Linked DNA regions of Tolumonas auensis DSM 9187. The protein of the gene in region 1 binds, or shares a complex with, the protein of each later gene. Links are inferred from orthologs where the notes say so. Each region holds a gene or a part of one and is shown in the gene's direction. Other genes may lie near its edges. The genes, in order: pabB and TOLA_RS14075.

What was found.
Region 2: the proteins of pabB (region 1) and TOLA_RS14075 are in contact, whole or in part, in a solved structure (PDB 8RP0), measured with the Escherichia coli proteins. The link is inferred for Tolumonas auensis DSM 9187 from one-to-one orthologs.

What each region holds. Positions count from the first base shown.
Region 1 is NC_012691.1:1,524,944-1,541,032, reverse strand. Bases 7,564-10,488 are described here. They hold pabB (aminodeoxychorismate synthase component I), read left to right. Parts: upstream 7,564-8,303; coding sequence 8,304-9,674; downstream 9,675-10,488. Other genes in these bases: TOLA_RS07075 (CoA pyrophosphatase), read left to right, coding at 9,676-10,242; TOLA_RS07085 (sigma-54-dependent transcriptional regulator), read right to left, coding at 7,564-8,117. In the rest of the region: TOLA_RS07115 (MATE family efflux transporter), read left to right, coding at 1-60; hexitol phosphatase HxpB, read left to right, coding at 193-843; 3-deoxy-7-phosphoheptulonate synthase AroG, read right to left, coding at 908-1,957; TOLA_RS07100 (DEAD/DEAH box helicase), read left to right, coding at 2,134-3,540; TOLA_RS07095 (response regulator), read right to left, coding at 3,560-5,539; TOLA_RS07090 (FIST signal transduction protein), read right to left, coding at 5,565-6,695; more of TOLA_RS07085, read right to left, coding at 6,729-7,563; topA (type I DNA topoisomerase), read right to left, coding at 10,566-13,175; protease SohB, read right to left, coding at 13,332-14,351; TOLA_RS07050 (LysR family transcriptional regulator), read left to right, coding at 14,464-15,420; TOLA_RS07045 (sugar efflux transporter), read right to left, coding at 15,407-16,089. UniProt on the Escherichia coli protein: Part of a heterodimeric complex that catalyzes the two-step biosynthesis of 4-amino-4-deoxychorismate (ADC), a precursor of p-aminobenzoate (PABA) and tetrahydrofolate.
Region 2 is NC_012691.1:3,014,220-3,025,042, reverse strand. What follows is about bases 449-3,395. They hold TOLA_RS14075 (anthranilate synthase component II), read left to right. Parts: upstream 449-1,606; coding sequence 1,607-2,185; downstream 2,186-3,395. Other genes in these bases: TOLA_RS14070 (aspartate aminotransferase family protein), read left to right, coding at 2,283-3,395; TOLA_RS14080 (YchJ family protein), read left to right, coding at 1,114-1,593; TOLA_RS14085 (metallophosphoesterase), read right to left, coding at 449-962. Also shown: TOLA_RS14090 (MFS transporter), read left to right, coding at 1-204; more of TOLA_RS14085, read right to left, coding at 222-448; more of TOLA_RS14070, read left to right, coding at 3,396-3,500; cAMP-activated global transcriptional regulator CRP, read right to left, coding at 3,604-4,242; TOLA_RS14060 (YheU family protein), read right to left, coding at 4,511-4,750; TOLA_RS14055 (aminotransferase-like domain-containing protein), read right to left, coding at 4,760-6,148; TOLA_RS14050 (LysE family translocator), read left to right, coding at 6,273-6,884; TOLA_RS14045 (1-acyl-sn-glycerol-3-phosphate acyltransferase), read left to right, coding at 6,998-8,116; two-component sensor histidine kinase BarA, read right to left, coding at 8,145-10,823. UniProt on the Escherichia coli protein: Part of a heterodimeric complex that catalyzes the two-step biosynthesis of 4-amino-4-deoxychorismate (ADC), a precursor of p-aminobenzoate (PABA) and tetrahydrofolate.

The sequences.
Region 1 (16,089 bases):
TTGCTGGCTTTCCGGTTGCGAAAAACATTACGGAAAACACTGGCCGTGTATACTATTTAACCGGAAAGCAAACTGATAAAATGGGATGCTGATCACCGTTTTCCGCCATGAAACCGGTTTCAGCTTTACATATGGAATGGATACCCCTAACGTTCGTACAGTAATTATTCCCTTACATTCAGAGATTTTCAGATGCAGAAAAAAGCCGTAATTTTCGATATGGATGGTGTATTAATCGATTCAGAACCCTTCTGGCAACAGGCTCAGATCGAAGTATTAAGAGATCTGGGCGTAGAAATTACGCAAAAAGAATGTGAAGAAACCATGGGGCTGCGTATTGATGCGCTTGTTGGACATTGGTACAACAAATATCGCTGGGATGGCTCAAGCGTAGAAGAAACAGCAGTAACTATTGTTGAACGGGTTGCCAGTCATGTGATGCACTCCGGAGAAGCAAAAAGCGGCGTGCATAAGGCTCTTGAGACTATCGCGGCTAAAGGATTTAAAATCGGCCTTGCAACGTCCTCCCCGATGGCTCTGGTCGATGCAGTACTGACCCGCTTAGATATCGGGCACTACTTTTCAATTCGCCACTCTGCTGAATTCGAAGAATATGGGAAGCCACATCCTGCGGTCTATATTCAAGCCGCTGTGCAACTGGGCGTTACCCCTAAAGAATGTATCGCGATTGAAGACAGCTTCAATGGTCTGCTGTCCGCTAAATCCGCCACAATGAAAACCATTGTTATTCCCGAAGCAGCAAATGCCGCGAACCTTCGCTTTTCAATAGCCGATATACAGCTAAGCAGCCTTGATGAACTTTCTGCAGAACATCTGGTATAGAAATATCTAAAAACAAAAAGCCCGCTGTTTTATAGCGGGCTTTTTAATTTGTCAGCAGACTGAATTAACCGCGGCGGGTTTTCACTGCTGCTGCCAGCTGACGCAGTAATACAGCTGTATCATCCCAGCCAATACAAGCATCAGTGATACTCTGACCACAGATCAGTTCCTGACCTTCAACCAGATCCTGACGACCTTCCACCATGTGGCTTTCAACCATAACGCCCATGATGTGGTGATTACCACCTGCGATCTGACCACAAACATCAGTACAAACTTCCATCTGCTTTTTGAACTGCTTGGAGCTGTTGGCATGACTGAAGTCGATCATCATCTTGGTTGGCAGATCCGCTTTCTCCAGATCCTTCACTACTTCAGCGACATGTTTAGCACTGTAGTTTGGCTCTTTACCACCACGCAGGATGATATGGCAGTCCTTGTTACCTTCAGTGGTAACAATCGCTGAATGACCGAATTTAGTGACCGACAGGAAATTATGGGATGCACCTGCAGCACTGATCGCATCAATAGCCACTTTGGTTGTACCGTCAGTACCGTTTTTGAAACCAACCGGGCAAGACAGACCTGAAGCCAGTTCACGGTGAACCTGTGATTCGGTGGTACGCGCACCGATTGCACCCCAGCTCATCAGATCAGCCATGTATTGTGGCGTGATCATATCCAGGAACTCGGTCGCTGTTGGCATACCCATGTTGTTCAGATCCAGCAGCAGTTTGCGGCCAATACGCAAACCATCGTTGATCTTGTAGGTGTTATCCAGATAAGGGTCGTTAATCAGACCTTTCCAGCCAACTGTTGTGCGTGGTTTTTCGAAATAGACGCGCATAACAATTTCCAGCTGATCTTTCAGCTCTTCACGCATAGCCAGCAGACGCTTACCGTATTCGATAGCAACTTCAGGATCATGAATCGAACATGGACCAATCACAACCAGCAGACGGTCATCCTGATCATTGAGAATGTTATGAATAGCCTGACGACTTTCAAATGCCGTGTGCGTAGCAGTTTCAGTCGCAGGGTACCGTTCCAGCAATGCGATTGGCGGTAATAATTCTTTGATCTCTTTGATCCTTACATCGTCTGTCTTATACATCGTGACCTCTGCGCAATTTCTAATTACGGGCAATTCCGGTTTGCCCGTTTGTGGCGAATTAATCTAGTTAGATTGCACCTTCGCGTCAATCATATTGTGACTTTGTTCGCCCAGGCGTCCGGCACAGGGTATAATGCATGAAAAGGTATCTGCCAATTCCAAACAGGAGATTTACATTGCGCTTTGCTGAACTGACTATGCATAAACGCTTAAAAGAGGCCATGGCGCATCTTGATTACACCGAGATGACCGAAGTGCAGGCTCAGACTATCCCTTATGCGTTAATAGGGCGCGATCTTGCCGTGGCTTCCAAGACTGGCTCAGGTAAAACGCTGGCCTATCTGCTTCCGTTAATGCATCGGCTGTTAACCTCAAGAGCGCTTTCTACCCGTGGCCCGCGCGCATTGATTCTGGCGCCGACACGTGAACTGGCGAAACAGGTTTATGCACAGCTTCGTTTTCTGGTCGCTGGTACACAAGTTCACTGCAGTCTGGTGCTCGGTGGCGAGAATTTTAACGATCAGATTAAAGCGCTGCGTAAAACGCCGGAAATTCTGGTGGCAACACCAGGACGTCTGTTAAACCACCTGACTGCCCGCAGTTTCCTGTTTGACGGCGTGGAAATTCTGGTTCTGGATGAAGCAGACCGCATGCTGGATCTGGGTTTTGCTGATGCATTAAAAGCCATCCATTCAGCCGCATCACATCGTTTGCGTCAGACCTGGTTGTTTTCCGCAACGCTGAATAACCAGTCTGTGGAAATGCTGTCGGGGTACATCCTGAAAGCACCGCAGAGTATCTCTATCGGCGAAATGCACGCCATTCATGCCGATATCAATGAAGTCTTCCATTTATGTGATCATCTGGATCATAAACAGGCGCTGTTAAAGCATCTGCTGTCGCAACCAGATTATCAGCAGGCAATTGTCTTTCTTGCGACCCGCGAAGATACCGAGCGTCTGGCGAAACAATACAGTGAGTTGAATATCCCGGCACTGGCGTTATCCGGCGATATGAAACAGGCTCAACGCAACCAGGTGATCGATCAGTTCTCCCGTGGACATGCCAAAGTACTGTTCACAACGGATGTTGCTGCCCGCGGGCTGGATCTGCTGCATGTCTCGCTGGTTGTTAACTTCGATATGCCGAAACTGCCTGAAGAATATATCCACCGTATCGGTCGAACCGGACGTGCCGGCAATCAAGGCAACGCAGTTTCACTTATCAGCCCTAAAGATTGGGTATCCTTTCAGGGATTGATGGCGTTGCAGCGTCGTGAAGTTACTTTTACGGTAATACCCGGACTGGAAGGCAGATTCAAAGGTGTGCTGGCACAGAAGAATACAAAATTCTCCGGTAAAGGTGCGCATCCTCTGGCGGAAGCTAAAGCAGCCGCGCAAGGAAAACGTTCCTTTAATAAGAACACGGCAACGAAGGGACCGGTTCGTAAAGAGTCTAAAAACAGACCGGGACGTAACGCAACGCCTAACGTGGGTGACACTGACGGGTTTGCACCTGTGCGCAAGAAAGCGCCTGCCGAAGTGGCGTATGTCGAAAGAGATACCGATAACGAAGTAGAATAAAAACGTCCGGCCGGTTAAATCAGCTTTTATTTAACCGGCTGTGCAGTGCCTGCCAGGACGCCTCTGCCACGTTTGTCGTCGCCTGCAGCAATGCCGCGATGTGCGGTTTGGATTCACGGCAGGCAATCTCCAGCTGACCGCACATATCCTGCAATGCCACAGCTCCGAGTGCTCCGGCACTACTCTTAACCGCATGCGCACTCTTTGCCGCAGCCACAAGATCGCCCTGCGGAATCGATAACGCCATGGCGTCAAAATGTTCCCGGCTTTCCTGCAGAAAGATGACCACCAGCTGTTTGAATAAATCCGGACTGGTATCATTGAGTAGAGTCTGAATAATACGGTCATCAAGAATGGGGTTCGTTGTGCCAATCATAGCAACCGGCGGTGGCACTACTTCCGGCACCATTCCTTTATCATTGTTCAACGCCCACTTCTTCAGCAATGAATAGAGCTGTTCCCGCTGCAGAGGTTTACTCAGATAATCGTTCATCCCCGCTTCTAAACAGGCTTCACGATCATGCGCAAAAGCATGCGCTGTCATCGCCAGAATCGGTAATGTCAGATAACGACCGCCCATTGCCCTGATCCGCCGCGTGGCTTCCAGGCCATCCATCCCCGGCATAGACACATCCATCAACACGACATCAAATTCGGCCTGCCGGACTTTCTCCAGAGATTCATAGCCATCATTAGCGATGGTTATCTGACAGCCTGTTTTTTCCAGCATCGCTGTCGCTACCATCTGGTTGGTCAGACTATCTTCCACCAGCAACACATTAACAGGCAGCAAGCCGGAGTCATCGGCAATATTCTGTTCATGCACAACACCATTCGTTTTAGCCGGTAAGGTAAACCAGAAAGTGCTGCCAATTCCTGCAACTGAATGACAACCGATTTTACCGCCCATCAACATGACCAGCCTGGCGGCAATTGCCAAGCCTAACCCTGAGCCACCAAAGCGGCGATCCAGATTCGTATCGACCTGAGAGAACTCCTGAAATAGCCGTTGCTGATCAGACTCTGAAATCCCGATACCTGTATCGCTGATGTGAAAGATCATCATAGGAACTGAATCCGGCGGCTTTTGCTGATTTGCGGCCAACATTCTTACAGCAATGCTGACACTTCCCTTTTCAGTAAATTTAATGGCATTCGCCAGCAGGTTTTGCAATATCTGACGTAACCGGGAAGGATCAGCAGCAATAACGTCAGGGACGTCCGGACTAATACTCAGGCCAAAATGCAGTTTCTTTATAACGGCTTCTTTCTCAAACAAGGACGCCAGACCATCAAGTAAATCATGCAATCTGAATGATGTTGTAACCAGTTCCAGCCGGCCAGCTTCTATACGGGAGAAATCAAGTACATCATTGACCAGTTGCAGCAACGAGCGACCGCCTTCACAGACCCCCTGCGTTAATTTACGTTGCCGGTCATCCAGCTGTGTTTCCAGCAATAACTCCGAAAGATTGATCACCGCATTCAGCGGTGTCCGGATCTCATGGCTCATCGTCGCCAGAAAATGGCTTTTAGCTTTATTAGCCGCCTGAGCCTCATCTCTGGCCTGGATCATACTTTGTTGTGCCAGTTTCAACCGTTGGTACTGACGACAACTGGTTAGTGCCAGTGCCAGTTTATTAACAAGAGGCTCCATTTCCCTGAGCAAGCCTTCACGGAACGGAGCACTGCGGCCCAACAGTAACGCACCGAAATCCTGTATTGCCCACGCATAGTAATAAAGTCCGGCGGATTCAAAATAACGCAGAGGGACAGGCAATGGCTCGTGGTTAATCAGACATTCCAGTGAGTGATTTATAGCCTGATGCAGGTAATTATTCCGGACCGCAGCCCGCGGTAAAATGTAAGAAGGTGTATAAAAATCATCTTGCTCATCCCGCAGCAAAACGACGGCCGTGGCACAGCCTAATCCCCGCAGAAAAACAGGAATACATTCCGCCAGCATTTTTTCCAGCTCAATACTCTCGCCAATAGACATGGCAATTTCATGTAATACTTCCTGCTCAATTAATCCCTGTCGTATCACTGGCCAGTAATCCTACTACAGATGTTTTGTTATAAAGCTCCAGATAATCATAGCCGCAGTTAGCTATTTCCCCCAGAGTCAGCGCCCCGGCAAGCGGAACATCCGGTATAGAGACATGGCTGAGCTCCCGGGAAAATAATTCGCCCAGAAACAGCACCCGCGAAATACAATCCATGAATAGCATCAGACGAGGAGTACGCCCTTTCAGATTTTCTGAGGCCTTCTGACGCGCCCTTCCTGCTGCGGCAGAAACATAATCCGGCTTACCGTGCATCACATGCACATAAGAACCACGTCTGACTTCGCCGACACAAACGATGCGCTGGCCATGAAGCGCGATAGGATCACGAATGACCAGCTCATCCGCAAGTTTTGCAATACCAAACGGATAGGCCCGCGCTATTTCTGAAAATGGCATTCCTGCAAAGCGCAGTCCGGAGTGATCTTCAACAATATTGCGGTAAACATCGGCTGCCGGTCGCCAGTCAATGGAAATAATTTCATTGCCTTCCACCTCCGTGACCTTGAGAGCCCGGGAAATGGATTGCCAGCCATGTGCAACACCAATACCGCTTGGAATATTTGCCATTAACAACACGGCGGCATCAGCCAAAATACCCAGAGGCGTAATAACACAGGGTTGATCAAGCTTTTGTAATGAGCCGCAGCCGCCACCGATATAGTTTATTTCGAGACCATACTGATTAAATAAACCATCAATTAATCGCTGAACACCTGAGCCCATGCCATGCACAAAGGTAAATAAAGTTCCCCGTTCAGTACTCTGCCAGGGAAGCTGCTTTTGCAATTCAGATTCAACAGAGTCATTTTTACTGAGTGCAGGAATGACAGCAATATTAAACGGACAGGTAAATCCTATAAGTACCACACCGGCAGTCAGCAACGATTTATCGTACAAAACATAAGGAAAGATACCGCCGATGACAGGCTTTGCATTGGTCACCAACAGATGATTGATTTCCTCATGGGAAATCCCGGTTTGCGCAGCCAGCAGCATCATGACAAACCGGATCTCCGGATCAGCATTCAATGCCTGCAGTTCAAGATGCAGCTGAGCGGCACCGCCTGATACCAGCACACATTTCATATACCAACTCCGTCAATAATCTTCCGGTGAAACTCAGGCCGACTGCCAGGCCAGCCGTTTGCGATAGATGGTAGAAGGGCTCAGTTCAAGTAATGCTGCCGCCTGAGGAATGTTTCCGTCACATGCCGCAATCGCATTTTCGATCGTTTCTTTTTCTACCAGCCACATCGGACGAATAGCATCCGAGCTGGTTGTTGCAACCGGAGCAACCAATACTGTATGCGGGACAGGCGCTGTAACCGGAACCGTGTTCAGTGGCGGCGGGAACATGGAAGGCACGACTCTCTCACCGTCATGTAAAACCACGATATTGCGGACCACATTCTGCAATTGTCTGACATTTCCCGGCCATTCATAATTCAGCAACATTTGCGCTGATTCCGGACTGAAATCGGTAAAATGTTTATTTTCTTCCACCGCAAACTGACGAAGGAAACGTCGCGCAATTGCCAATACATCGTCACCCCGTTCGCGTAACGGTGGCAGTGCGATAGGAATGACATGCAAACGGTAATAAAGGTCTTCCCGGAAACGTCCGGCCTGAACTTCAGCAATCGGATCACGGTTGGTTGCGCAGACAAAACGTACATCCACACTTTCCAGCTTACTGCCACCAACCCGCTGAAAAGTGCCGGTCTGAATAAAACGTAGCAATTTAGCCTGCAGATCCAATTCCATTTCACAGATTTCATCCAGGAATAGTGTGCCGCCATTTGCGCGGGCCGCAGCCCCTTCCCGATCCGTCAGTGCACCGGTAAATGCGCCTTTTACATGGCCAAAAATTTCACTTTCAATCAAATCCCGGGGGATCGCTGCACAATTCAGTACCACCAGCGGCTGGTCTTTACGTGGGCTGATTTTATGCAAAGTTTCAGCACAGACTTCTTTCCCCGTGCCACTTTCCCCGGTGATAAAAACGGTCGCTTTACTGGGTGCCGCACTTTCCAGAATACGATATACCGCCTGCATTGACAGTGAGCTGCCAATGAAGCCACCGAAGCCGGACAAATCATAATTAGCACGGTAAGTATCGACTAATGAAGATAGTTGCTGATGTTTTGCGGCATTCCGCACCGTGGTGCATAACCGTTTTCCATCAAATGGTTTGGTCAGAAAATCAAACGCACTGTGCCGCATTGCTTCAACAGCAATATCAACTGAACCATGGGCGGTAATCACCACGACACTGGTAGGCAGACCTTGCTCGCAGACATAACGCAGCAATTCCATGCCATCCATATCCGGTAGTTCAAGATCTAACAGCAACACCTGCGGTGGCTGTTCCTTCAAAGCATCCAGACCTTCCTTCCCAAAGCGGAATGCCTTGATCTCATAGGATTCTGCACGCAAATAATCCTGATAGAGCATGGACAACATTTCGCTGTCCTCTACCAGATATACCAATGGATTTGTCATTGTTATTCTCTTCGTTCTTCTCGTGTGCTCTTACGTACAGCTTAGCACTCACCCACAACATCCTGTTGCTGTAATTTTGCCTTCCATACCCAGATCGGCAGTTGCAAATGATTAGAATTATTCGTTACCAAAGCTCTCTTATGATACGCTTTGCCAATCGCCCCTGCCATGTAACATCGTGTTTTCTATCACATGTCTTCAACATTTCACCTAAAAACATTTCCGATTCAATCGACAGCGCAGCAGATATTCTCAAAAATTGCGCATCTGCCATGGGCAGTATTATTTGAGTCTGCCAGTGCAGATCATATAGATAGCCGGTTTGATATCTTTTCAGCTGACCCTATTGCTACGCTTCAGACTGTTGGCGCCATCACTGCTATAACGGAAGGTGAGCAAACACGCCAGTTGACGGACGCACCACTGGTGCTACTCAAAGAGACTTTGCACCGGTTGCTCGGTTCTGACGCAACTTACACTGGCGAGCTGCCCTTTATCGGTGGTGCTATCGGTCTGCTGGGGTATGATCTGGGGCGGAGGATTGAAAAAATTCCGGAACTGGCATTAAGAGATATCGATCTGCCGGATCTCGCCGTCGGAATTTATGACTGGGCCTGGATTTTCGATCATCACACGCAGCAGGCTCACTTTCTGGTCTGTGGTTCAGAAGAACAGTTGGAAATACGCTGGCAATGGTGGCAACAACAGACAGCCGGGAACAGCCAGCCATTCAGATTAACTTCGGACTGGCAGTCCAATTTGTCTCAGCAGGAATATACCGACCGCTTTGATGCTATTCAGCGTTATCTGCGGGCAGGTGATTGCTATCAGATCAATCTGACTCAGCGTTTTCAGGCGGAATATTTAGGCGATGAATGGCAAGCCTATTGTCAGTTATCGCAAATGAATCAGGCGCCTTTTTCAGCTTTTATGCGGTTACCTCAGGCCGCTATTCTCAGCTTGTCACCAGAGCGTTTTCTGGCGCTGAATCAGCAACAGGTTGAAACCAAACCCATCAAAGGTACCCGCCCCCGGTTTATTGATCCAATCGCCGATCAGGCCAGTATTAAAGAATTGCTGCAATCGCCAAAAGACAGAGCAGAAAATCTGATGATCGTTGATCTGCTGCGGAATGATATTGGCCGTGTTTGTAAACCCGGGACCGTGCGCGTACCCAAACTGTTTGATGTTGAGTCGTTCAAAGCGGTGCATCATATGGTTTCGACGGTTACCGGCACCCTGGCTGATGAATACAGTGCGACTGAATTACTGCAAGCCTGCTTTCCCGGCGGCTCCATTACCGGCGCACCCAAAATCAGAGCGATGCAGATTATTGAAGAGCTGGAACCACACCGGCGTTCTGCCTACTGTGGCAGTATGTTCTATCTCAGCCGCCATGGCCGTATGGATTCGAGCATTACCATTCGCACGCTGATTGCCTGGCAGCATCAGTTATATGTCTGGGCTGGTGGCGGCATCGTTGCTGATTCTGATGCAAAAGCTGAATATCAGGAGACGTTTGATAAGCTGGCGAAAATTTTGCCGGTACTGCAAAAGAGGTGATATGAACCGGACGGATCATTTTCTCAGCCGTTTTATGCTGCAAAAACATCACGGGGAACAAAGCAGCAAAGCACCGGAGACTCGTGATGCAGCAGTGATCATACCGCTTATCTCCCGGGCTGAAGGCTGGTCTGTTCTCTTCACGCAACGCAGCTGGCAGTTACGGCATCACCCCGGTCAAGTCTGTTTTCCCGGCGGCAGAAAAGATACCAGCGATACGTCACTGCAAATGACGGGTCTGAGAGAATTGGAAGAAGAGCTGGGGATCCCATCGCACCAGATCCAGATCATTGGTGAGCTGACCGGCGGGCAAACGCTCTCTGGCTATCACATCCACCCTTATCTTGCCCGGCTGCACCACCCCTTCACGGTCTCTCCCGCCAAAGCCGAAGTAGAAGCGGTATTTGAACTGCCGCTGGAATTGCTACTTGATACCAGTAACTACCAGTCGCTGATCATCCAGCGAAACAATAAACCACATAAAATAATCGGATTAACCGTTGATAACTGGTTTATCTGGGGGGCAACCGCAAAAATGCTCTATCAGCTGGCAAAACAGTATGGTTGATTCGAATCAGATTTTTTGAGTATACGGAGAGGATTACAAAAAGTGGAGGCGCGTCCCGGAGTCGAACCGGGCTAGACGGATTTGCAATCCGCTACATAACCGCTTTGTTAACGCGCCATATTTTGGAGCGGGAAACGAGACTCGAACTCGCGACCCTAACCTTGGCAAGGTTATGCTCTACCAACTGAGCTATTCCCGCTTCAATGAGATGTTGCCATGGCAACGGCGCGCATTATACGCAGAGGCTGAGTGAAGGCAAAATACTTTTTACAAAACAATGAACTGACTGCTTAGTATTTCTGCACTTCACTCATAATTGCGGGTTATTTACCCTTTCCGGCTGAAACCTGCCAGCGGCCGTTTGTATAATAAGCCGCCCAGCCTGTCGCTTTGCCTTCTACTTCAGAAGCAACATATTGCTCCTTGGTTTTACGGCTGAAACGAACAATGGTTGGATTGCCTTCAGGATCAGCGACAGGTGCTTCCGCCAGATACTGATGTTTTGGTGCCAGACGATCTTTGAATCGAAGCAATTCAGCAACCAGCGGCGCTCGTGTTTCACGTGATTTAGGGAATGTGCTGGCGGCCATGAACAAACCGGCAGCACCATCACGCAAGACAAAATGCGCATCTGATTTACTGCACTTCAATTCTGGCAGGAACACCGGATCTTCTTTCGGCGGTGCCACATCGCCGTTTTTCAGGATCTTACGGGTGTTCTTACATTCAGCGTTGGTACAGGCCATAAACTTACCAAAACGACCCGTTTTCAGCTGCATGTCTGAACCGCAACGATCGCATTCCACTACCGGGCCTTCATAGCCTTTCAGGCGGAATTGGCCGGTTTCAATCTCATAACCATCACAATCCGGGTTGTTACCGCAAATATGGATCTTCCGGGTAGCATCCAGCACATAGGAGTCCATTGCTGTGCCGCATTTCTTGCAGCGATGCATGGCAAGCAGTGCATCCACTTCACCGTCTTCTGAGTCAGCAGCGATGTATTCATCACCCGGCACCAGATTGATCGTTTGTTTGCAACGCTCTTTAGGCGGTAAGGCATAGCCGGAACAACCCAGGAATACACCGGTAGATGCAGTACGGATACCCATTTTACGACCACAGGTCGGACAATCGATATCGGTTAACACCATCTGATTGCTGCGCATGCCACCGGCTTCGCCTTCGGCTTTTTGCAGATCAGATTTAAATTCAGCGTAAAACTCATCCAGCTGCTTATGCCAGTCCAGCTTGCCCTGTGCAATATTATCCAGTGAGTTTTCCATCTGCGCGGTGAAATCATAACTCATCAGATCAGCGAAACTTTCCACCAGACGATCAGTCACGATCTCGCCCATCTTTTCTGCATAGAAACGACGGGATTCCACCTTCACATAGCCCCGATCCTGAATCGTCGAAATGATCGATGCATAAGTGGATGGACGGCCAATACCGCGTTTTTCCAGTTCTTTAACCAGCGCAGCTTCGGTGAAACGCGCAGGCGGTTTGGTAAAGTGCTGTTTTGGATCCAGCTTGATCAACTGGAGAACATCGCCGGCATTCACTGCAGGCAATTCAATATCGTCCCCTTTGCGTCCCATCGGCGGTAACGCTTTGGTCCAGCCCGCGAAACGCAGAATACGACCTTTGGCTTTGAGCTCAAAATCAGCCGCAGTAACTGTCAGCGTGCTGGTGTCGTATTGTGCCGGTGTCATCTGACATGCGACGAACTGGCGCCAGATCAGGTCATACAAACGAACCGCATCTGCTTCCATATCTTTTAACGTATCCGCTTTCACTTCAACGTTTGATGGACGGATCGCTTCATGCGCTTCCTGCGCATTGGCTTTAGAACCATACGTCAGCGGCTCTTTCGGCAGATATTTTTTGCCAAATTGCTGTTCAATATATTCACGGACTGTGACGACGGCTTCCTGACTCAGGTTCGTGGAGTCGGTACGCATGTAGGTAATGTGCCCTGCTTCGTACAGACGCTGCGCCATCATCATGGTTTTTTTCACACCAAAGCTCAGGCGCGTACTGGCAGCCTGCTGTAGGGTCGATGTGATAAATGGCGCCGAAGGTTTACTGCTGGTCGGTTTGTCTTCGCGATCACGCACCTGATAGGCAGCATTTTTCAATGTCTGCACTGCCGCCATGGCTTGCTGTTCGTTCTTTGGATCGAACGTTTTGCCTTGCTGCGCAGTAACCTGCAGTCGTAGTGTTTCACGCGTTGGCGTTTGTGTATCAGCGTGAATATCCCAGTACTCTTCCGGTACAAAGGCTTTAATGTCACGCTCTTTTTCAACAATCAAACGCAGTGCTACAGACTGAACACGCCCGGCAGAAAGTCCGCGTGCAATTTTTTTCCATAGCAGCGGAGAAACCATGTAACCCACAACGCGGTCGAGGAAACGACGGGCCTGTTGTGCATTGACGCGTTCAATATTCAGCAGTCCGGGATGAGAGAATGCTTCCTGAATTGCTGTTTTGGTAATTTCATTAAACACGACGCGCTTAAAGCGCGATTCATCACCACCGATCAGCTCACGCAGATGCCAGGCAATGGCTTCCCCTTCTCTGTCCAAGTCGGTTGCGAGATAGATGATGTCGGCTTGTGCGGCTAATGCGCGAAGTTCGGCAACCACTTTTTCTTTGCCGGGAAGGATTTCATAACGTGCCTTCCAGCCATGTTCAGGATCAATCCCCATGCGGGAGACAAGCGATGAATACTCTTTTTGCGCTTTATCCGCTGCACTGGGTTTTGTCGCTTTCTTCACACCCTCTTTATTCGCTGATGTAGATGCGCTACCGCTCGTAGGCAGATCTCTCACATGACCAACACTGGATTTGACGATAAAGTCTTTACCCAGATATTTGTTGATAGTTTTGGCTTTTGCCGGGGACTCTACAATGACCAGTGCTTTGCCCATATGACCGACGATTTCCTTATTAGCACGCAAAATTAAGCAAATTTAATAGCTTCGCCTGAATTCAGGCGAAGTCTGTTCTTTTTATAAAATGGTTGGAGCTTCAGTGATAATCAACTTTTATTTACGTTTAAACGGCAAAATTCTCATTTTTGACTATCAGAACGGGATTTTACAGGTCTCGATGATGCGGTAGACGGCTCTTTCGACAGCTAATGACGCTGCATGTGAGAAGCGATCGGCCAGACCTTTTTTATTGTGGTAAGTCACTTTAATCACCTGCTTCTGTTCAAACTGAGACAGCAGATAATCATCGCTGGTACGCAACTCATCAACCAATCCTAATTTTTTTGCTTCTGCTGCCAGCCAATGTTCACCGGTAGCAATCTGCTCCATATCCATCCGCGGACGATGTTCACTGACGAACTGTTTGAATTGCTGATGCACCGTTTCCAGTTCAGCTTTAAATTTCTCACGGGCCTTGTCGTCATTCTCGCCGAAGATAGTCAGGGTGCGCTTGAATTGTCCGGCAGTGTGCAATTCAACATCAACATCATGTTTCTTCAGCAAACGGTTAAAGTTGGGTAACTGAGCAACGACACCGATAGAACCCACGATAGCGAAGGGTGCCGCAATAATTTTCTGCGCCACACAAGCCATCATATAACCACCACTGGCAGCGACTTTATCGATCGATACAGTCAGATACAAACCCTGATCACGAATGCGCTGTAACTGAGACGCCCCCAGACCATAGCCATGCACGACACCGCCACCCGACTCTACCCGGATCAGCACTTCGTCATCACTTTTGGCCATGGTTAATACAGCCGTAATTTCCTCACGCAGCGATGAAACTTCCCGTGCATCCATTCCACCTTTAAAATCAATCAGGAACAGACGGGACTTTGTTGATTCAGCTGCATTTTTTTTCTGTTCTTTCGCTTCTTTTTTCTGCTCTTTAGTAAAAGCTTTACGCTGTTCTTTGTTCAGTAATGATTCAATCAAGTGCTTCTTATTTTTCTGATAATCTGCGGAAAGATCGGTGATATCCAAAGCACCTTTACGCATTTTATTCCGGGCTATTGCAGCTATGATAGTGATCACACCCAAAGCAATCACTGTAACAAGTGTGATACTCTTTGCAGCAAATAAACCATAATCATAAATAAATGCCATTCATGCTCTCCTGAAAATGAAAAACTGTTGCATTCTACGCGGTTAGACCAGCAGACAAAATATTTTCCGGATGATTGGCTGAGAACAGCGCAAATAATTGGAGACGGCAGCGATGTTTCGTCCGAAAAGCACACTAGAGCAATGGCGTATATTTCAGGCTGTTGTCGAGTATGGTGGTTATGCTCAGGCCGCAGAAAAACTCAACAAGAGTCAGTCGTCTCTCAATCATGCTATTGCCAAACTGCAACAAACGCTCGGCGTTGCTCTGCTGGAAGTCCGTGGCCGTAAAGCCTACCTGACCGATGCCGGCGATATGTTTCTGCGCAGAGCCAAACTGCTCAACCAGAACATGCAGGAGCTGGAGCTGCTTGCGCACAATATTCATCAGGGCTGGGAAGCTGAAATCCGGCTTGCGGTTGAAATTGCGCACCCACGCCGCCCCCTGAACCGCGCGCTGCAGAATTATTATCCCATCTCCCGGGGCACGCACCTGCAACTGTTCGATTCTGTTCTGGGTGGTACGGAAGAGTTTATTCAGGAGCATCGGGCCAACATCGTGATCGCCGGTCTGGTGCCCAAAGGTTTTCTTGGCGAACCATTATCTGAAGTAACATTTCTGCCTGTCTGTCACCCTCAGCATCCGATGGCGCTGGAAACCGGTCTGCTGACCAGTGAAGAGCTCAGTCAGCACTTGCAGATAGTGATCCGCGATACGGCTAAAAATCCGAAAGAGTTAACCGGCTGGCTGAAAGCCGAACAGCGCTGGACCGTCACCAACTTTCACGAGGCAATCGAAACTATTCTTTCCGGAATGGGATTTGCGTGGATTCCGCAACATCTGGTTGAAGGTTTTATTCAGCGGCAGCAGTTACACCGGATCCGCTTGCGCGAAGGTAATGAACGCAAGATTTTCACACATCTGATTGTACCGGCACCAGAACGTCTGGGGCCAAGCGCAAACTGTCTTCTGGAATGCCTGCGTCTGTCACATCCGCTGACAGCAAGTTACTGGCTGAATAACAAGAAATCAGCTGAGGTTGAACTCAGCCCGCCAACTACAGCGAGCTGATCCGCCATAAGGCCAATAATGCACATGCCGATAATCCCAGGGCACAGAGAAACACGCCATCAAACCGGAACCATTCAGTAATAGTACCGGCAAGCATTCCCGCGACAATACCGCCGCACCGGATACTGTTACTGAATAGTGTTGATGCCTGACCGGCATATCCCGGCAGCAGATCCTGAAAACAGGTCATCCCAATCCCGGCTAAAATGCCGATAAACAAGGCATTCGGTATCTGGGCCAGAAACAGGATCAGCGGTTGTTGCGATAATAGCAATACCACATAAAACACCACCGCTGACACACCGGAAATCAGCATCAGCCGGCGATTCCCAATGCGCAGACTATAACGGCCAGCCAGCAGCATGACCGGGATCTCCAGACCGGCGGCCAGCCCCATCAGCCATCCCGCCAACCCCTGCTGCCAATGCAGTACTTTGCTGATATAAAGAGGCATAGTAATCAGATACATGCTGTTACAAGTCCACAGCAGAAATGAACTTAAAAATAACAGACACAAACGCTGATTTTGCCAGATACTCCCGGCTGATTTATCCGGTGCGACAATCTGACGTGGTATCACCGGCAAATAGCGCACGATGATCAGGACACAAAGTAAATACAGAACAGCCACGCCGGTAAAAAGCCGGGTAAAATCAAAATTAGCCACAA
Region 2 (10,823 bases), 1.5 Mb from region 1 along the record:
TTTTCCGGCCTTTCATTTTCTTATAATCTGTCTTATGCCATTTTCGGTGGTATGACGCCGATGCTGGTGGCGTTCTGGCTGAAGAATGAACCCATGGCACCTTGCTATTATGTTATGGCGCTGTGCTGCGTTGGTGTGGCGGTCGGTGGCTGGTTGTTGCTGCAGGAGCGGCAGGAACCTGAAGCGATACCTCAGGTTAATTAAATTTGTCGGGCCAGCAGTTACTTGCTGGCCTGATAACAATGCAGTTCTTTGCCGATTTCCAGCACACTCAGATAGCCACCGGGAAAAACAGCGCCGCTGTCCAGCCAGATACAGTTTCCTTTTCTGAATGGTGTAGGACGAATTGGCGTGTGTCCCATGATGCACCAGTCGACGCCTTTGATCCGATAAGCATCGGAGAGCAGATCTGTTTTATTGGCCAGCGAGATCCGTTCTCGTGACCAGATCAGTTTTTCAATCAGGTCTTCCCGTTTTTTCTGCTTGTATTCATTTAATGCGGTCCGTAATTCCTGCCAGTCATTGAACACCGGATCTGCGTGACAGATGCCGATGTGCAGGTTATCTGCAGTAAAGAGATCAATGACGAGCGGCAATTGTTCCAGTCTGGGAAGCCAGTGCTCTTTGGTTCTTTGCTGTTCTTCCGGCGGAAGCTCATAGAACCAGTTTCCTCCATTTCTGATCCAGCAATATTCCGACAGCGGTTCCTCTCTCCAGGCAGAACAGCACATCTGTTCGTGGTTTCCCTGGATAGCGAAGATCCCGGGTTGATCCAGTAACTTCAGGCAACCGGGGCTATCTGGCCCGCGATCGGTCAGGTCACCCAGCAGAATGCATACATCGCCCTGATCGGCAGAAAAGTGAACCTGTTGCAGTATGGATTGCAACGGTGACAGGCAGCCATGTAAATCACCTGCAACAAATGTTCTGCCCCGAACCTGCAATGTCTGACAAGACGGCATGATGATGCTCCGGACACGGTATCCCATTATCCAAGCGTAGTTTATTTTCACTGTTTTAGATTTGTCGGCGGTAAAAATCCGGCTGTATGGAACTGAGCTGTAAAGAGGGCTGTGTTAAAATCAGTGCTTTGTTGGCTTCTCAGGAAACACTATGTCATCCAGCACAGAATTGTGCCCTTGCGGTAGTAAAAAGCTCTTTTCTCAGTGTTGTCAGCCGCTACTGAACAGAGAGAAAACGGCAGAGACGCCGGAACAGTTAATGCGTTCGCGTTTTACCGCATTTTCCCGGGCGGATGCGTGGGGATATGTACTGAAAACCTGGCATCCTGATAACCGGCCTGCGGTGAGTGAAGCGGAACTGGCGGAAGAAAGCCGGTTAGCTAAATGGGAAAAGCTGGAGATCCGTGAGACGAAAGTGCACGGAGAGCAAGGTGAAGTCACCTTCTGTGCCTGGTATCGCGACCAGACGGGATTGCATCCGCATATTGAGCGTTCGCAGTTTGTGCGTTATGACGGTGAATGGGTGTATACCACCGGGGAATTTTTGCCTTATACCCGTGCGGTGAAAACCAAACCTAACGATCCGTGCCCGTGCGGGAGTGGTAAAAAATATAAGCGTTGCTGCGGCTGAGTGCGGAGTAATTATGATCCTGCTGATCGATAACTATGACTCTTTTACCTATAACCTGGTGCAGTATTTCGGACAGCTGGGTGCGCAGGTGGATGTGCGTCGCAATGATGCCGTGACTATCCCGGACATCTCAGCACTACGCCCCTCGCATCTGGTTATTTCGCCCGGTCCGTGTACACCCAATGAGGCAGGGATCTCGCTGGATGCGATCCGTATGTTTGCCGGAAAAATACCGATCCTCGGCGTTTGTCTCGGGCATCAGGCCATTGCTCAGGCATTTGGCGGCACGGTGATCCGGGCGCGCCAGGTGATGCATGGCAAAACCAGTCTCATTGGTCACGATGGCAAAGGTGTCTTTCGCGGATTAAACAATCCGTTGACGGTGACGCGTTATCACTCCTTGCTGGTTGAAGAATCGTCATTACCGGCGGAGTTTGAGGTATCAGCCTGGACCCTGCCGGAAGCGGGGGTTGCCAGAGAGATAATGGGATTACGTCATCGCAGCCTTCCTGTGGAAGGCGTTCAGTTTCATCCCGAAAGTATACTGAGTGAGCAGGGACTCGAATTATTAGCAAATTTCCTGCAGCAATAGTGTTTCGTTATTGGGTGTCACCATTTGTGGTGATATATTATGCACTCTAATTGATTAAATTTTCATTTTCCTGGTTTTACAGTGCTAAGGAGTTTGTATGACAGAACAGATGCAGGTGACGCGTAGTTGGTTTGATGAAGTCATTGTCCCAACTTATGCTCCCGCAGCTTTCATTCCGGTGCGTGGTCTGGCTTCCCGTTTATGGGACCAACAGGATCGCGAATATATCGATCTCGCGGGTGGTATCGCGGTCAATGCGCTGGGTCACTGTCATCCGGCTTTAGTTAAAACCCTGACTGAACAAGGGCAGCGTCTGTGGCATGTCAGTAACTGGATGACCAACGAACCGACATTGCGTCTGGCACGTAAAATGGTTGATGCGACATTTGCTGATCGTGCGTTTTTCTGTAACTCCGGCGCAGAAGCTAACGAAGCGGCATTCAAACTGGCGCGTCGTTATGCCAAAGAAAAATTCGGCGAGCAGAAAAACCAGATCATTGCCTTCCTGCAGGGTTTCCATGGCCGTACTTTCTTCACTGTGAGCGTGGGTGGTCAGTCACATTACTCTGATGGCTTTGGCCCGCGTCCGGGAGCGATCCAGCATATTCCTTATAATGATATTGCAGCACTGAAAGAGCTGATTTCTGACAGTACCTGTGCGGTGGTGATGGAGCCATTGCAGGGTGAAGGCGGGGTGTTACCAGCCGATAAAGAATTTGCCAAAGCAGTTCGCGAGCTGTGTGATCAACATAATGCACTGCTGATTTTTGACGAAGTACAGACTGGCATGGGGCGTACCGGTAGCCTGTTTGCTTATATGCAGATGGGTGTGGAGCCGGATATTCTGACGACTGCCAAAGCTTTGGGTGGCGGATTCCCGATTGCGGCGATGCTGACACGTGAAGCGGTTGCTCAGGTATTCCAGCCGGGTGTGCATGGCACGACTTTCGGTGGGAACCCGCTGGCCTGTGCAGTGGCTGAAACCGCGTTTGATCTGATCAATGATCCAGCGATGCTGGCTGGTGTGAAAGAGCGCGAAGGCTGGTTCCGTGCTGAACTGGAAAAGATCAACGCTGAATATCATTGTTTCAGTGAAGTCCGTGGTCAGGGTTTACTGCTTGGTGCTGTATTAACCGAGGCCTTTGCCGGTAAAGCCAAAGCGTTTGTGGATGCGGGAATTGAGCAGGGCGTACTGGTGCTGGTGGCTGGCCCAAATGTGGTGCGTTTTGCTCCGGCACTGAATTTGACGGCAGAAGAGTTCGCCGAAGGTATGCGTCGTTTTACCCTGGCCGTCGCTCAGGTGGTAAAAGCGTAAGCTGTCTTTCAGGCAGAGACAAAAAAGGCTGCGTTTGCAGCCTTTTTACTGTCATTCAAAAACCACCTCCGAAGGAGATGGTGATCGTATGCTTTAACCGGGATTAACGAGTGCCGAACACGACAATTGTTTTACCGTGTGCGGTGATCAGTTCCTGATCTTCCAGCATTTTCAGAATACGGCCCACAGTTTCACGGGAACAACCCACGATCTGACCGATTTCCTGACGGGTGATCTTTATCTGCATGCCGTCCGGATGAGTCATCGCATCAGGCTGTTTTGCCAGATTCAGCAATGTCTGCGCGATACGACCCGTTACATCCAGGAAGGCTAGGTTGCCGACTTTCTGGCTGGTGCTCTGCAGGCGACGCGCCATCTGGGAAGACAAACGCATCAGAATTTCAGGGTTAACCTGGATTAACTGACGGAATTTCTTGTAAGAAATTTCAGCCACTTCACAAGAGGTTTTAGCGCGGATCCAGGCTGAACGAGTTGGGTTTTCGCTTTCATCGAACAGACCCAGTTCGCCGATAAAGTCTCCCTGATTCAGGTAAGACAGAATCATTTCCTTGCCTTCTTCATCTTTGATCAGCACTGCAACAGAACCTTTGATGATGTAGTACAAAGTTTCTGCTTTTTCACCGGCATGGATCAGTGTGCTTTTTGCCGGATATTTATGAATATGGCAGTGAGATAGAAACCATTCCTGTGTTGGATCGCTTTGCGGTTTGCCGATTACCATTATCTGTCCTCTTGAGCGCCTGTGCATTGCATCACTGCGAAGAGTGATACATGCTTTTTTTATTTCTTACTATTTTGAGTCAATCGAAACATCAAAACAGGATCTGTGGCGAAAATGACACAAATTTAGTGACGAGCCCGTCCCTTTCCGGTAACGAACGAAGTTTAAACGTAAGCTCGCAATAACGACTTAGCATAAGGTGCAGAAAAAGTAATGACAAGAGATGCTTATGCAAATAAGCCGCTTGTTACAGCCGGAGTGGGATATTTTAAATTTCTGTTACATCCCCGATCACCTGGATGGCCTCTTTTGGCGCAATCGTCACTGATTCATGCAGTTCACTGTATAAGATGACTACATCACCGTGTTCCAGTTGCTGACGGACCTGCTCTACTTTTTCAGCCAGCGAGAATGTTTGTTCGCCATAATCGGTGCCTTCACGTAATACGAAGGATTCAATCAGGCTATCCAGGGTGGCGGCAGGGAGTTGTTGCCAGGGTATTATCATTGCATGACCTCATATCACCCATTGGGGAGTTGGTTCACTATCCAGTAATTGTCTCAATACCCGTAATGCTTTATCCAGCGAAATATTATCGGCCGGATGACTGATGGAAATACGCACTGCCTGCGGGGAAGGATAGTGCGCGGCAGCAAACAGCTCGGCCCCCGCGACACCGACACCATGCTGGTTTGTTGCCTGCACAAAGGCCTGACTACGCCAGTGAGCCGGGAGGGGTAACCAGGCATGCATACCACCTTCCTGATACTGTACCTGATAATGGCCTAAATGATGACGCAGCAGTGCTCCGCGTTCCCGTAATGTTTTCCGTTGTTGCAGTAACATACGGTCTGCTTGTCCGGATAACAGCCATTGGCAGGTCAGCTCAATCATCAGTGGCGTGATCATCCAGCTGGAACCACGTACAGCAATCGACATGGCCGCATGTAAATGTGCCGGTACCAGCATGTAGCCCAGACGCAATCCGGCACTGGTGTTTTTAGCAAAACTGCCCAGATGAATGACGCGTTCCGGCGCTAGCTCCACCAGTGCTGGCGGCCGAATTTCCGGTAATAGGCCATGGACATCGTCTTCAATGACCGTCAGCTGATAACGCTCGCACAGTGCCAGGATCTCCTCGCGCCGGGAGAGGCTCATGGTCGCAGTCGTCGGATTCTGAATTGTCGGCGTGAGATATAACGTCCGGTAGTTGCCGGTCTGACATGCCTTTTCCAGTGCCTGTGGCAAAAGACCTTCCTCATCCATCGTCAGCCCTTTCAGCTGAATGCGTAACGAATGCGATAATGTGCTGAGCCCCGGATAAGTCAGTCCTTCACATAATATGGTTTCTCCGACGGCACCGCAGGCCATCAGACTCAGTAATAAACCATTCTGAGCACCAAAACTGAAGAACAACCGCTCAGGTTGAGCTGTGCTGAATCCGTATTGACTCAGCCAGTGACAGACCGTTTCCCGCTGCGACAACTCGCCATTCACCGAACTGTATTCCATCAACGCATTGATGCGGCCGGGTGTTGCCAGCAATTGCTCCATGGCATCCCGGAAGGCATTTTCCCGATCCTGCAGGATCGGCAGGTTTTGCCACAATTCGATCCGGGAGGGATCCGGCTGACGGATGTGCCAGTTTAATGCCGGCTCTCCCGTTTCTTCGCGCACATAAGTGCCGGCACCGACTCTTGCGGTTACCCAGCCCTGATGTTCCGCTTCACTGTATGCGCGAGTGATGGTGCCAACCGTGACACCCAGTCGATCGGCTAGGGCGCGATGCGTCGGTAAGCGTTGCCCGGGTTGTAATTCACCCTGTTCCACCGCCTGACCGATAGCCTGCGCCAGTTGACGATAGAGCGGTCCCTGACCGGAAAGCTGCGGATTCCAAATTGTCATGGTGACAATAAACCTGTTGATCCTTTGAATGGCTTCAATATAACGTGAATTCAACGATTGATGTAGTTCAATTCCACTGTTTTTGATTAATTGTATCGATACAATTATTGCAAGGAGTAAACCAATGGAACAAAGCCTGTTATTGTCACTGATTGCTTTTGCCTGGATCACCTGTGTTACTCCTGGTCCGAACAACGTCATGCTGACCAGCTCCGGTGCCCGTTTTGGCTTCTGGCAATCCATTCAGCACATTGCCGGGATCAGTGGCGGTCTGGTTTGTATGCTGACTCTGATGGCGCTGGGCGTGGGTGCCGTATTCCAGCAATGGCCGTTGTTGCAGTGGATGCTGAAGATCGGCGGCTCGGGCTATCTGCTTTATCTGGCCTGGCAAATCGCGCAAGCCGGTATGCCAAAGCTGGATACGGCCGTCAAAACACAGACCATCAAGCCGTGGCGTTTTCATCAGGCGGTGTTGTTTCAGTTTATGAATCCGAAAGCCTGGCTGATGAGTCTGTCAGCAATTGGTAGTTTTACCCTGTTAGGTGAGCAGTATTGGTCATCGGTGATTTGGGTACTGGTGGTGTTTTGTCTGATTTGTTTAAAAACCAGCTCGATGTGGACTTTATTTGGCGTGAAAGTCGGTCAATGGTTAAAAACACCCAGAGCTTGGGAATATTGGAATCGCATCATGGGCGGATTAACGGCACTTTGTGTTGCGTTGATCTGGTTTGAGTGAAATGGGCGTTGCCATAAATCTGGATCGGGCTTATTTCCCGCCAATTAATAGTGTTTATGTCAAATCCGTGTAGAATTGCGCCGTTTTTACTCGCTGCATAGAAAGATATTGGCATGACAACATCGCTTGATGAATTGGATCGTTATAAAGAGATCCGTCCGTACAATGATAATGAAGTTCCGGCCGCGATCGAGCGACTGATCAGTGATGAAGAATTGATCAGTGCTGTGGCGCGTTTTCGTTTTCCACATGCGGTCAACTATTTTGGCTGGGTATTAAAACCCTTGATCCGGCGTGCGCTGCATAAGCGTGTCGCGAATGTCCGTACCGTCGATGATGTACAGCAACAGGTTGCCCATTTTATGGAGCAGATGATTGCGAAGACCACCGATGGCGTGACTTATTCTGGTCTGGAAAATCTGCAGTCAGGTAAGGGATATCTGTTTATCTCTAACCACCGTGATATTGCGATGGACCCTGCTTTCGTGAACTGGGGTCTGTATCAGTGTGGTCTGGATACGGCGCGTATTGCGATTGGCGATAATTTATTGCGTAAACCCTGTGCCACTGAACTGATGCGTCTGAACAAAAGTTTCATCGTAAAACGTTCGGCGAAAGGCCCGCGTGAGATGGCGAAAACCTTCAGTGAACTTTCCTCTTATATTGCGGATTCACTGCAGGAAGGTCACAACATCTGGATCGCACAGAAAGAAGGACGGGCGAAAGACGGTAATGACTGCACCGATCCTGCCATTCTGAAAATGTTCCACATGGCTGGTAAGCAGAAAAAGCTGGGCTTTGTGGAATATATGCAACAGCTGAACATTGTGCCGGTCGCGATCTCTTATGAATACGATCCGGGTGATGAAGCCAAGGCGCGCGAGCTGTACGAGACCTCAACGACTGGTTCTTACCAGAAAAGTGAATTTGAGGATATCGAGAGTATTGTGGCTGGTATCATTGGCTATAAGGGACGGGTGCATGTCAGTGTTGGCAAACCGCTGACCGATGGCTTTGAAACGCCGGAAGAACTAGCGCAAGTTATAGATCGTGCTATTCATAGCCAATATCGTCTGTTTGCATCCAATGTGCTGGCTGCTGGTGAAGCATCTGCCGACATCACTGCGGAACAACGCGCTCAGTTTGAACAGCGAATGGCTGCAATGGATCCGAAGTGGCGTGATATTGCGAAAGCAACTTATGCCAAACCGGTAGAAAATCAGCGCTCCTGAACTACCGCATGACATGACAGGCAGGTATTTAACCTGCCTGCTCTAACCATTTGGCCGACTCTTCTTTTACGGCAGCCATAATATCCAGCAACTCCAGTAATTCCGGTTCAAATGCACTGCAACTGAGGCCGGAACGTAGTCCCTGTTCCAGTCCGGCACAACTGGATTGCAATTGTGGTACGCCGCAATAGGCTGCCCCGCCACGTAATTTATGGATCGTATCGAGTAAGTCAGCACATTCTGTCCCTGCGGCGGAAGCCTCGATCATCGGCGTGATCTCATCAAAGCTGGCGACCAGCATCTGCAGCATATCTCGGGCCAGTGCTTCATTCCCTTTTACTTTTTCCAGCGCCAGGTTCCAGTCAATAAATGTTAGTCTGGCAGCAGTGGATTTGAGATCACTGAACTGCAGCAGCAGTCGTTTTAGCTGAATTTCATCGATTGGTTTTGACAGATACTCATCCATACCACTGGACATCAGACGTTCGCGCTCGCCGGGAGAGGCGTGTGCGGTGACGGCGATAATCGGTGTCAGTTTGTTACAGGTATTCTGATGGATGATCTGGCAGGCCTGAATACCGTCCATGATCGGCATCTGTACATCCATAAAAATAATATCAAAACGCGTCTTTTCCGCCAGAGAGACAGCCAGATGCCCGTCCTGACAGGAGTGGACCTCATCGACTAAGTCGTTTAGCAAAGCGACAATCAGTTTCAGGTTAGCCGGATTATCATCAACAGCCAGGATCCGTAACGGTAATTTCTCTTTATGCTGTTCTGCAGGTTCTGCCAGTATCTGTATCGGTGGCAATGGTTGTAGCAGGGCCTGGAGCAACTTGCTGTGGATCACCGGCTTACTGAGCGAATATATCTTATTATTCTGCATCAGTTTTTCATGCAGAGTCGGATCGCTGGAGTTAATTAATACGATTAATTTATCGAGCTGATAACGTTGCAGACAAAGATCAACCGTATGCTGGATTTGCTCCGTCGGGGTTTCGGGTGCAAAGCCGATGATCATGGCGTAGAACGACGCACCGGCATAAGTTTGTTCATCATTTTCCAGAACCGTCTGCATTTTCCATTCATTAAGCAGACTTAAACAGGACTCCCGGCTCCAGATTGCATTTTCCCACAACAGCACATTTTTCCCGGCCAGCAGTAACTGTTCCGCAGGGATATTCCCTTCCTCTGAAACCAGTTCTAACGGCATCGTGATCGTAAATTCAGAACCCTGGTTCGGTTCAGAATGCACCTGCATGGAACCATCCATCTGCTCAATCAGTTTCTGGCTGATCACCAGACCCAGCCCGGTACCGCCATAACGGCGTGAAATGGAACTGTCGCCCTGAATGAACGGCTGGAACAGACGCATCAGCTGCTCATCATCCATACCAATCCCGGTATCACGGATCCGGAACCGCAGCAGTACTTTTTGCTGGTCGATGGAAGGGGTGGTACTGACATGGATGTTCACCATTCCCTGTTCGGTGAACTTGATGGCATTACCGACGATATTGGTGATGATTTGCTGCAGACGTAATGGATCCCCGGCAACCAGATCCGGTATCGGCTGGCTGACCAGCAGCGATAACTCCAGCTTTTTGTCATGTGCCGACGGCGCCAGCAGCGTGACCGTATCATTAATCATTTCACGGATGTTGAACGGAATGTTTTCCAGCGTCAGCTTGCCGGCTTCCAGTTTCGAGAAGTCGAGGATGTCATTGATGATGCTGAGCAGATTCTTGGCTGAATGCTCGATGGTGCTTAAATAGTCACGCTGATGCAGGCTGAGCTGAGTCTTAAACAGCTGACGGGTAAAGCCAATGACGCCATTGAGCGGAGTTCGCAGTTCGTGCGACATGTTGGCCAGGAATTCGGATTTGATACGGGCCGCTTCCTGGGCACGCTTTTTCGCCATATCCAGTTCGACGTTCTGGATCTCGATCTGCTCTAACGTTTCCCGCAGATCGGAGGTGGCCTGATCGATACTCTGCTGCATTTCGTTATGGTATTCGCTGATCGCTTTCGCCATCGCGTTGATACCATTTTTCAGCATGTCCAGTTCACCATCCATCTTGCCGCGCACACGGGTATCCAGCCGGCCTTCACGAATATGATAAACCGCGCGTACCATACGGTTTATGGGCTCGATGACCACATGCACCAGATTCAGACCAAAAAACAGGCTCATGATCAAACCGAGCAGCACGATGAAAATGGCCGTCGCGGTATCCCGGTACTGCGCAATCACCGAGCGATCAATATTGAGCTGGATGGCCATGTAACCAATCACTTCCGGCGTACTGCTGGTTTGCAGCGACGTTTCACTCAGGCTGTTTTCTGCCAGAATAGGTGTCCGCAGGATAATATAGTCATCCAGATGTTCAACGCTGGTCAGCTCCGGAATACTTCTGCCTTCCGGCAAACGCATCTGCATAAAATCACGGTGAAAGTTCGAGGTGACAAACAGATTGTTGTCTTTGGTAAAGATCGCGATGGATTTAATCAGGGGTGAGTTACGACGATGACTGGTGCTGATCAACCGGCGCAGATCTTCCCGGCTGGAGCGGGTCAGGCCATATTCACTGGCAATTGCCAGCGGTTCTATCACGCTGGTGCCTTGCTCGATCATGAAATTTTCGATCTGCTGGTGGCGATGAAAAATAAAATAGCCAGCTAAAAGCGTACCGATCAGCAGCGTTGG